One region of the Rhodovibrio salinarum DSM 9154 genome, then DNA from elsewhere that is predicted to be linked to it. Evidence: riboswitches for the same ligand, from Rfam matches in the RefSeq annotation. Region 1 holds a riboswitch; the other holds the start of a gene.

Region 1 (5,562 bases):
CGATCACAGCACTCTCTTAATCGCCTTTGCACAGGCCGCCGATCAAAGAGCGAATTTAGATTATTATTGTCCTAGGTCCTCCAGAATATCGTCGAACCGAGCTTTCGCCCGTTGGGGAAGATCGGCCGGGAGTTCTGGACGGGCGACATCCGTCTCGCCGACGCGGATCAACATCACCATCCCCATCGCGAAGTGCGGCGAGCACTTCACGCCGTAAAAACCGGGCTGATCCAGCGTGATGCGGATCTCCTCGTTGATCTGCCCCTTGAAACCCGCGTAGCCGGACGGCACAAAGCCATCGATGCTCGCCGCGTTGTGGCCCCCTTGGGCGGCGATGAACTGCACGGTGTCACCGGGCGCGATTTCCAGATAGGCCGGCTCGTACACCATCGCACCAGCGTCTCCGCGGGTCAGCATCTTGACCTCGTGCACCTCGGCCGCGACCGGACTGGTCAACAAACACGCGGCGGCGACGATCGCCATGAATCGCATCAAGCAACCTCCTTAGATTCCTGAGATTGGGGGAGCGGGTCTTTGAAACGGATGGCCAGGGCCCCATCCGAAGGGTCGCGGCGAATACTCGCCTGAACGCCGAAGGCATCCCGCAGGCTGCTTTCCGTCAGCACAGCCTCCGGCGGGCCTTCCGCGATCAGGGCCCCATCCTGCAACAGCGCGATGCGGTCGCAGTACATCGCGGCGAGGTTCAGATCGTGCAGCGCAATCAACGCGGTCACGGGCAACTGCCGGACGAACGACAGGATGCCGATCTGATGCCGGATATCGAGGTGGTTGGTCGGCTCGTCGAGCAGCAGAAAGTCGGGCGCCTGCGCCAGGGCGCGGGCAACATGGACCCGCTGACGCTCGCCGCCCGACAAGGTATGCCAATAGCGATGCGCCATCTCCGCCATGTCGACCCGGTCGAGGGCATCGGCGACGGCGGCTTCGTCGTCCTGCGACCAGGGCGAGAGGGCGTTGAGGTAGGGTGTCCGACCCAGCTCGACGGCGTCGCGCACGGTGATGTGGTCGGTGGTCTCCGCCTGCTGTTCGACCAGCGCGATACGTTGGGCAATGTCGCGCCGACGCATTTGGGTCAACGGCGTGCCGTGAAGCCTCACGCAGCCGTCCGCACAGGGTCGAATGCCAGCGAGCAAGCGCAGGAGCGTCGACTTGCCCGAGCCGTTCGGGCCGATCACCCCCATGGTCTCCCCCGGACGCACCGACAGGGAGACATCGCGCAGCACGCGTTTCGCGCCCGCAGACCAGCTCACGTTATCGGCGCGCAGAGTCATGACTTGCGTTGCCCCTGAACCAGGATGAAGGCGAAGGCCGGCGCACCGACAAGCGCCGTAACGACGCCGATCGGCAGCACCTGACCGGAGATCACCGTCCGCGAGACGACGTCAGAGACCACCAGGAAAACGGCGCCGACAAGCGCGGAGGCCGGGATCAGACGGCTGTGCCGCACGCCAACGACCAAACGCGCCGCATGCGGAATGACCAGGCCGACAAAGCCAATCGAGCCAACGATGCTGACCATCACCGCCGTCATCAGGGCCGCGGCGGCGATCAACAGAGCCTGGACGCGCCAGACGGCGATGCCGAGCGAGGCGGCCGAATCGGTACCGAAGGTGAAGGCATCGAGCGCGCGCGCGTACCAAAGGCACACGCACGTGCCGATCGCCGCGGCCGGCAGCGCAAGTGCGCCGTCGGGCCAGCGCACGCCACTGAGGTTGCCCAACAGCCAGAACATGATCCCCCGCACCTGCTCGGCACTGGCCGACTTGGTGACGATGAACGAGGTCAGGGCGTTGAAAAGCTGCGAACCGGCAACGCCGGCCAGGATGATCTGGCCCTTGCCGCGCCCGGCCCCGCGGGCCAGCAACGCCACGAAGGCGAAGGCCGCGAGCGACCCGACGAAGGCGCCAAACGACAGGGAGATGGCGCCGCCGCCGATGCCGAGAATGGCGACGCTCACAGCCCCGGTCGACGCCCCGGCGGAAATGCCAAGGATGTAGGGATCGGCCAAGGCGTTGCGCAGCAGGGCCTGCAGGATCACGCCGGACAGCGCCAGCGCCGCGCCGCAGCAGGCCGCCACCACGGCCCGGCTGAGCCGATAGTTCCAGACGATCCCGGCCTCGATCGGATCCAATTCGTAGGACGCGCCAAACAGATGATTGGCAACCGTTTGCCCAACCACCGTGACCGGGATCGGGGTCTCGCCGATCGACGCGCCGAGGGCAAACGTGACGACAAGCAGGAGCAAGGCAAGGGTGCCATAGCCGGCACCTCTTGCCACTGCCATCTGACGTACGGATCGAATCACTTGCTCAGCTCGTACGACTCGACCGCGTCGGCCAACGTTTCGAGCCCATTGACCAGCCGCAGGGTCGGCTGCATCGCATGGGCGTCCATGATCACGATCCGGTCCTGCTGCACCGCGTCCATGTGCCGGGTCACGGGATCGGTCTTCAGGAACTCGAGTTTGCGCTTGTAATCGTCGGCCGGGAACCGGCGCCGGTCCATGCGCGCGATCACGATGATCGTCGGGTTCTTCTGCGCAATCGTCTCCCAGCCGACGGTCGGCCATTCCTCGTTGGAGTCGATGACATTGCGGATCCCCAGTTGCTTCAGCATGTAGGCAGGCGCGCCGTTCTGGCCCGCGACGTAGGGATCGATGTCCATTTCCGCGCTGGAGAACCAGACGACGGCTGATACGTCCTGGTCCAGCTCGATCCGCTCGACCTGTTGGCGGGCATCGCGCTCGCGGGTCTTGAGGTCCGCAATCACCTCGTCACCGGCTTCGGGCACATCGAAAATCCGCGCGAGTTCCCCGACAGTGCGGTGGATCAGGTCGGTCGTGACCTGAACGTTGCGCGTGCCGTCGCCGCCGGTGGTGTTGTCCTTGCCGACGCAATCGGTGGGCAGGATGTAGGTTGAGATACCGAGTTCGGCGAACTGCTCGCGCGTCCCGACGATCCCCTGCGGACCGACGTGCCATTCGAACTGCGAGGTGACCAGCTCGGGCCTCTTGGCGACGACGCTTTCGAAGCTCGGGTCATTGTCGGCCAGGCGCTCGACCTGCTGGTTGATTTTCTCGAACCGGTCGAGCACCGGATTGAACCAGACCGCGGTGCCGACGACCTTGTCGCCGAGCCCCAGCGCGTAGAGCATTTCCGTACCGGCCTGACCGAGCGAAACCACCCGCTGTGGGGGCGAATCGAAGCTGATCTCGCGGCCGCAGTTGTCGAGAGACAGGGGATAGCTGGTATCCGCCGCTTGCGCGGCGCCGGCCGCGGTCATGGCGAGCGGAACGGCGACCGCCGCCGCGGCGAGGAAAATAGAAGGTCGCACCATGGGAATCGGGAACTCCAATCTGAAGGCGGAATCTAGGGAGGATAGAACGTTATGATATAACGTTATTCAGTCAAGAGGGGGACTGCGCCTGCGAAAACGCTCGTAGCGTAGCCGCAGGCTAAGAAACTCAGACCACACACATGACTGCCTCTTCCGCACCGGTTGGGATGTCGGCGGAGGTGCGATGGCATAGAAACCCGATGCGGCGACAGGGCTCACGCCTGGAGACGCATAAGAATCGCGCCGACCTTCAAGGATCGGCGCGCATGCGCGAAATTCGAGAGATGAGTGTGCCCGCATCCTGTTCCCTCCGGCGCACCCCGGCCGGTTTCAATGGGGTTCTGTGCGACGGCAGGTCTCCTGGCTCGCGGCTTGTCAACGCTTCGCCTTCCCAAGAGCGGTTGCTCTCAGTGGCCTGTTGAAGCGCCCGAATCCGCTTACAGTTGCGGGGGCAGCCTCGGACTTGCGAATGACATTGGATGCCATCCGCGCACCGAATTCCCAATTATCCCCTTGCGGGGACCGTCGAACGACGCAAACGATAGTGGCTTGCACGTACACTGTCCAGCTTCGAAAGGTCGCGCCCAGCATCCCGGGACAGCGTGCAAAAAGGCCGCCGGAACCCGGGTCCCGGCGGCCTTCATCCAGCTAGGTCGTCAGCCCAGGTTTACCGCTTCGACGGCTCCTGCTCGTACTCGACGGGCAGTGGCGTCTCGCTGGTGCTTTCCGGCAGCACCGGGTATTCGACACGCGGCTGCTCGCCGGTGACCGACTGCAGGAAGGCGACGATCCGGTCGATCTCGTCCTCGGACAGTTCCTGGCCGAGCTGGGACACGCCCATCAGCGCCACCGCGTTCTCCAGGCTCCAGACCTTGCCGGAGTGGAAGTACGGCTGCGTGATCGCGATGTTGCGCAGCGGCGCGGCACGGAAGACGTACTCGTCACTCGCCGTCTTGGTGACCTGGAAGCGGCCCCGGTCGTCACGCGGCAGCACGTCCGCCCCCGGCTTCTCGATCAAGCCAAACGGATAGTAGCCCTGGCCACCGATGTTGACGCCGTTGTGGCAGCCCACGCAGCCGGTGCTCATGAACTCCTGCAGGCCCTGCTTCTGCTTGGCGGTGAGCGCGTCGGTCTCACCTTTAAGATAACGGTCAAACGGCGAGTTCGGGGTCAGCAGCGTGGCCTGGAAGGCTTCCAGCGCCTTCGCCATGTTGTCGAACGTGACCGGGTCCTCTTCCTCCGGGAAGGCCGCCCCGAAAGCCTCGACGTAGCCGGGCATCGACTTCAGCGTCTTGACCGCGCGTGCGGGCGTGTTGGCCATCTCGACACCGGCCTGGACCGGCCCCTTGGCCTGCTGCTCCAGGTCCTCCGCACGGCCGTCCCAGAACTGGGCGGTGTTGAAGACCGCGTTGAACACCGTGGGCGCATTCCGTGGACCACGCTGCCAGCCGTGACCGATCGAGGTCGGCTGGTTGTCGTCGCCGCCCAGACCCATCTGGTGGCACGAATTACAGGAAATCGCGTGGCTGGCCGACAGGCGCGGATCGAAGAACAGCATCCGGCCAAGCTGAACCCGTTCGGGCGTGACCTTGTTGCCGTCCAATTCCGGCGGCTCGGTCGGGATCGGATCGAACAGGTCGTTCGCCCGCTCGATCAGCTGAGCGTCGTCGATCTCCGCCATGTCGCCATCTTGTGCGGCTACGGGGTGCCCCGACATCATGGCCGCTGCAAGAGCCAACGCCCCAGCGGCACTCATCAAATATCGCATCGTATCCCCCTGACGTGAAATTCCATTCCCTACCGTCCCGCCCGAGGCGGGTTGGCACGGGTGGCTAGGCCTTGGCCCAGAGGTTGCACCAGCCGGTCGGATCAATCTCGCCGGCGACGATCTGGCAGCCGCCCATGTCCTGGCCGCCTTCCGGTGGAATCCAGAACTGGCAGTTGGTGCACTGCTGATCGCCCTTGGGATCGGGTTGATACTGAACCGCCTGTTTCGGTGCTTTCTGAGCCTTGGCGTTGTGCCCACGCGTCAGCGTGTAGCCGCCGGCCCCCACAGCAGCCGTAACGGCGAACGCTTGGCGGATGAAACCGCGGCGTGTGGGCATCCGGTTTTTCGGATGAGTCATTGTGACGTGCTCCTCATGTGCAAACCCATGGGCAAAGGCCCAGGCTTCGGCCCACGCCCATCACTAGAATTAGAACACTTCC
Region 2 (5,562 bases), 1.2 Mb from region 1:
GGTGCCGCTGTTGCTTGGCGTGAAGCCGAAGCGTTCGAACAGGGAGGGCGTCTTGAAGCCGGTGCCCACGCTGCCTTTCAGGCGTGTGCCGGTCGCCTCGATCTCGTAGCTGGGCGCGACGTGCCAAGTCACCTGGCCATCGAAATCCTCCGGCTTGTCGTAGCGCACGCCGATGGTGCCGGAAAGCTGCGAGGTCAGTTGGTAGACGTCTTGCAGGAATAGCGCGGTGGTCGTGGCATCGGCGTCGGATCGCTGGCGTTGTATAAAGCCAGAGAAGTCCTGCACACCGCTGGATTTAAAGGATTCCTCGTAGACCTCCGCTCCGAGGATCAGGGTATGATCGTCGTGTACGTCGAGTTCGTTTTCGAAGCTCGCCGACGCACGGCTGCCTTCGTTGACGGTGTTGGTCCGGGTTCCGCTGAACGCATCCGGCCGGTTATCGTTATCGCGCCGGAAGTCGGTGTAACCGAGGCTTAGCGTCGGGCGGTAACGGCCGTCCCAGAAGTGGCCCGACAGCTCTGCGCCGGTGATGTAGCGGCGCGTCTGTTCCACGCTGTTCGGGTCTTCCGGATTGTCATCGAGATCCAGCTCGCTGTCGGTCACCTCGGCATAGAATGACGCGTCGAGCTGCTCACTCAGATCGATGCCGAGCCGGCCGGCAGCCTTCAGCAGTTGATAGCTGTCGTCTTCCGCCGGTGCGCCCGCTGGGCGGTAGCGCTCTGGGGTGATCGTATCGCCGTCGGTCGTTATGCCGCTTAGCGTGGCGTCGAAGCTGACCCGGCCCTGACGTCCACGCAGGTTGCCGCTGCCTTTGAATGTGCCCAGAGTGCCGCCTTCGACGCTTGCGCTGCCGCGCACACCCGCACGTTCCGGTCGTCGAGTGATGATGTTGATGACGCCAGCGATCGCATCGCTGCCGTAAAGCGCGCTCTGCGGCCCACGCACCACTTCGATGCGTTCGATGTTGTCTGTGGTCAAATCGGCGAAGTTGAAGGCGCCACTGGGGGTTCCGGGATTGCTGATCCGCTGGCCATCCAGGAGCACCAACGTCTGGTTGGAATTCGCCCCCCGCATGAAGATTGACGTGGTGGTGCCGCGCGGTCCGTTGGAAACCATGCGCAGCCCGGGAACCGTGTGCAGCGCCTCCGTTACGGTGCGGTATTGCTGCTCCTCGATCTCTTGCCGGTCGATCACCGTGACCGAGGCGCCAACTTCCTCGATCCGGGTTGGGACGCGCGTCGCGGTCACCACGACTTCGTCCATCTTTTGCTGCGCAACGGTTGGCGATGGCGCCGCCATAGCAAGCGACAGGGTAAGAGGCGCGGCCAGAAGGGCAAGACGGCCGGTACCGACCACGCTCCCGCGCGGTAGTTTTGTGGGGTAACCCATGGTGTTCAGCTGAGCCTCCCGCTCATGCAGGTCCTGAAAGCGAGATCCCGGATGGCATGACGGGTGTGCAAGCATGGGCGGCGGCACGCCATGCCCAACTCCGCACGAACCTTGCTGGCTCGCGCGTGAGGGAGGCGTGCATCATCTTCGACAGATTCTGCCCCGCCCCGGCGGATACACCCCGTCCTCCGGGTCTCAACGATGCGCGGGTGGCAGGTCTCCTGGCTCGCGGGTCATCGCCGGGCGCTCGGCCTTCCCGGATCCGTGGATCCAGTGGATGCACAATTGAACGCCGGCTCGCCGCTTACAGTTGCGGGGGCAGCCACGGCCTTGGTCCGACCTGTAGGGATCGGACCGCACCGCGTTCCCTCTCTCCAATGCCGGGGTGTCCGAGGGCCGGACACCACGACACAAGATCGTTCCCGCCGTGCGGCGGCGGGAAACCAACCCTAGCGATTTTGACTACAGCATGCCGAATGTGTCGCTGCAAGGCACATTCAGACGCACCCGTCGTTGGTGGTTGGACGCCGGGAGAGACGACCGGTGCAGATCGTCTGACCCAACACCGTAGAGAGGCGAGTTCTGTCGTCGTGATCCTGACGCCGTGTGCTTATCCGAAAATCACGCCGGGCAGCCAGGTGGCAATACCTGGGAACAGCGCGAGGATCGTCAAGCCGATCAGCTGGATGCCGACGAAGGGCAGGGCCCCGAGGTAGATGTTCTTGGTCGAGACCTCCTTGGGGGCGACCCCCCGCAGATAGAACAGCGCGAAGCCGAACGGCGGGGTTAGGAAGGAGGTCTGCAGGTTCATCGCCATCATCACACCCAGCCAGACCGGCGAGATGTCCGACTGCAACAGCACCGGCGCGACCAGTGGCACGACGACGAAGGTGATCTCGATGAAGTCCAGGAAGAAGCCCAGGACGAACATTACCAGCATCACGATCGCCACGGCTGTATAGATGCCGCCCGGCATGTTGGTCAGCACGTCCTGCACCAGCTCATCGCCGCCCAGGCCGCGGAAGACCAGCGAGAACACCGTCGCGCCGATCAGGATGATGAACACCATCGACGTGATCTGCAGGGTCGAGCGGGCGACCGGCCGCAGGATCTCCGCGCGCCAGACGCGCAAGAGACAGACCAACAGCCCCCAGGCCAGCAGGAGTGACAGGAGCATCGCGGCAATGATCCCGATCCAGTCGCCCGTTGGAATCTCGTCGCGCAGGATGCGCAGATCCATGAAGTTCTGCAGCAGCAACATGCCGACCAGGCTGGCGAAGGCGATATAGACCGGCGAACGGCCATCGTTGTCCAGCAGCCGGGTCAACGTGGCCGTGAAGCGGTCGCTCGGCGCGGGCAACGCGTTCAGTTCGACCAGCCGCAGGCCGGCCAACAGCGTCGCGCCGACCGCCCCGACGCTGGCCGCCTCCGTCGGGGTCGCGACGCCGGCCAGGATCGAGCCCAACACGGCGATGATCAGGACGATCGGCGGGATCAGGGCGTGCAGCACCTTGCCCAGCATGGCGCTGCCCGTTTCTTCCGTATCGCGCGGGATCGGCGGCGAGCTTGACGGGCGCAGGAAGGCGACGAGCGCCTGGTAGCCGATGTAGAGACCGACCAGCATCAGCCCCGGCAGTAGGGCGCCGGCGAACAGATCACCGACCGACACCGGCTCTGGCGACCAGTTGCCCATCTCCCGTTGTGCGGTGGTGTAGGCGTTGGAGATTTGGTCCCCGAGCAGCACCAGCACGATCGACGGCGGGATGATCTGGCCCAGCGTACCGGACGCGCAGATCGCTCCGGCGGCCAGCTTCTGGTCGTAGCCGCGACGTAGCATGGTCGGCAGCGATAGCAGCCCCATGGTCACGACGGTGGCGCCGACGATTCCGGTGCTGGCCGCCATCAGGGCGCCCACAATCGCCACCGAGAAGCCAAGCCCGCCGCGCACCTGGCCGAACAGCTTGCCCATGGTATCGAGCAACTCCTCGGCCACCTTCGAGCGTTCCAGCATGACGCCCATGAAGATGAACAGGGGCACCGCGACCAGGATATCGTTGGTCATCGCGTTGCCGTAGATGCGCGAGGGCAGGGCGCCGAAGAACGACATGTCGAACACGCCCAGACCCCAGCCGATCAACGCCCAACTCAGGGCCGTGCCCGCCAGCGTGAAGGCGACCGGGAACCCGAGCAGCAGCAACACGCACACGCTGGCGAACATCAGCACGTCGAGAAACTCGGCGATCGGCATGACTCAATCGGGTCCAGGAGTTGGTCTTGAGGGGAAGCGAATTGACTAGGCGCTCGCGTGGGCTTCGTCGTCCGAGCGTTCCGGGGCGGCGTATAACTGGTCCGCGCTGAGGGTGCCGGTGAGGACCATGAAGGCCTTAAGTCCTTGCGCGATGCCCTGCAGGACCATCAGGACGCAGAACACCAGCACTACGGTCTTGAGCAGGAAGACGGCCGGAATGCCGCTGGTTTCCCGAGAGCCTTCCAGCGAGGTCCAGGACGAGACAACGTAGGGCCAGGAGTAGATGAAGATCAGCACGCACACCGGGATCAGAAAGAGCACGTAGCCGGCGAAGTCCACCTTCGCCTTCCACTTCAGGCTGGCGTCCCGATAGAACACGTCGACGCGCACGTGGCCGTTGTGCAGCAGGGTGTAGGCGCTGCCCAGCATGAACATCGAGCCGTGCAGGTAGACGATCGATTCCTGCAGGAAGAGCGAGCCCACGCCGAAAACGTAGCGCAGCAGCACCACCACGAACTGGACCAGCACCATGGCCAGCGTGAACCAGGCGACGGTGACGCCGATGCGGCTATTTAATTGGTCGATCGCCCGGAAGAGCGTGCGCGCCATCGTCAAGACCCCGTGATCGTCGGGCAGGTGGGAAACGCGCGTGTTCTGGCCGCCGGCACGTCACGCGTCAAGCCAAACGACCCGGTTCGCCGGGAAAACCGACGATGACCGGGGCGCTCGACTTGTTTACCGGTTAGGCTGATCGGAACCGAACTTCCGAGGTTCGTCTCGATCTCACAAAGCGTGTCTTGCTCTTGAACGACGGCATTACCCGTCGGAAAGCGTAAGTGCGCGCGCGTTCAGGTATTCACGGTTCGCGATGTCGGTCCAGCGGATCATCTTCTCCCTGAACGCCGTGTAGCTCTCGTAGATTCGTTTCGTGAGCGCGCTTTCCTGCGCCGTGTCGGCGACAACGTCACGCGAGGCTTCCCCCAGGGATTTGAGGATATCGTCGCTGAAACGATGCAACTGCACCCCGTGTTCGTTGATCAATGTGTCGAGGGCATCACCGTTATTCGCATCAAACTCGGCGAGGGTGTAATCGGCTTCGGCCAAGCAGGCGGCTTGGATGACCGCATGGTCCGCATCAGAAAGGTCATTCCAGACCTTGCGGTTGATGCCGCACGAGAGCGCGGCATTCGGCTCCTGATAGCCGGGGTAGTAATAGTGTTTTGTGATCTGGTGGAAACCGAAGGCGAGATCGTTCCAAGGCCCGACCCATTCAGCGGCATCGATCGCACCTGACTGGAGAGATGTGAAGATCTCGCCACCGGGCAGGGTCACCACATTCGCGCCGACCTGGCGCATGACTTCGCCACCCAAACCGGGCGTGCGGAACTTCAGGCCCTTTAGGTCTTCCAAAGACTCAATCGGTTGCCGGAACCAACCGGCCATTTGGGCGCCGGTATTGCCGCATAGAATCGGTTTAATGTTATATTGTGCAGACAGTTCATCCCAAAGTTCTTGGCCACCACCATAGTGAATCCATGCATGCATTTCTTGCGGCGTGAAGCCATAGGGGACGGTGGTAAAGAAGGCAAAACCGTTGGACTTGCCTTGCCAGTAATATTCTGCGGCATGGTAGAGGTCGGCTGTCCCGCCCGAGACCGCATCGAAGCTCTCCAAGGCAGGAACCAATTCGCCAGCCGCAAAAACCTTGACGTCAAGGCGTCCGTCCGAGGCCTGGGTGATCCGTTTAGCGAGCCTTTGCGCACTTGTCCCAAGACCTGGGAAATTTTTCGGCCACGGCGTGACCATCTTCAGGGTCTTCTTGTCCTGCGCGATCGCAGGGGCGCTGAACGTGGCGGCGCCGGCGGCCACGGAGCCGGCGGCGGTGGTGCGGATAAAGTCGCGGCGTTTCATTAAGCGCGTATCCT

Evidence for each region. Region 1 has a riboswitch for cobalamin ahead of RHOSA_RS25835 (ABC transporter substrate-binding protein). Riboswitches for the same ligand answer to the same signal wherever they lie in the genome.
Region 2: linked by a shared signal. The riboswitch ahead of RHOSA_RS0112490 (TonB-dependent receptor plug domain-containing protein) and the one ahead of RHOSA_RS25835 (ABC transporter substrate-binding protein) in region 1 are both predicted to bind cobalamin.

What each region holds. Positions count from the first base shown of each region.
Region 1 covers NZ_KI911559.1:3,899,158-3,904,719, forward strand. Annotated here, with positions in the region: gene RHOSA_RS0118135 (pseudoazurin) at 64-483, opposite strand; gene RHOSA_RS0118140 (ABC transporter ATP-binding protein) at 492-1,289, opposite strand; gene RHOSA_RS0118145 (FecCD family ABC transporter permease) at 1,286-2,302, opposite strand; gene RHOSA_RS25835 (ABC transporter substrate-binding protein) at 2,320-3,354, opposite strand; cobalamin riboswitch at 3,688-3,896, opposite strand; gene RHOSA_RS0118155 (cytochrome-c peroxidase) at 4,022-5,122, opposite strand; gene RHOSA_RS0118160 (high-potential iron-sulfur protein) at 5,187-5,480, opposite strand.
Region 2 covers NZ_KI911559.1:2,688,411-2,693,972, reverse strand. Annotated here, with positions in the region: gene RHOSA_RS0112490 (TonB-dependent receptor plug domain-containing protein) at 1-1,263, opposite strand, end outside; cobalamin riboswitch at 1,584-1,809, opposite strand; gene RHOSA_RS0112480 (TRAP transporter large permease) at 2,000-3,637, opposite strand; gene RHOSA_RS22260 (TRAP transporter small permease subunit) at 3,683-4,246, opposite strand; gene RHOSA_RS0112470 (TRAP transporter substrate-binding protein) at 4,454-5,548, opposite strand.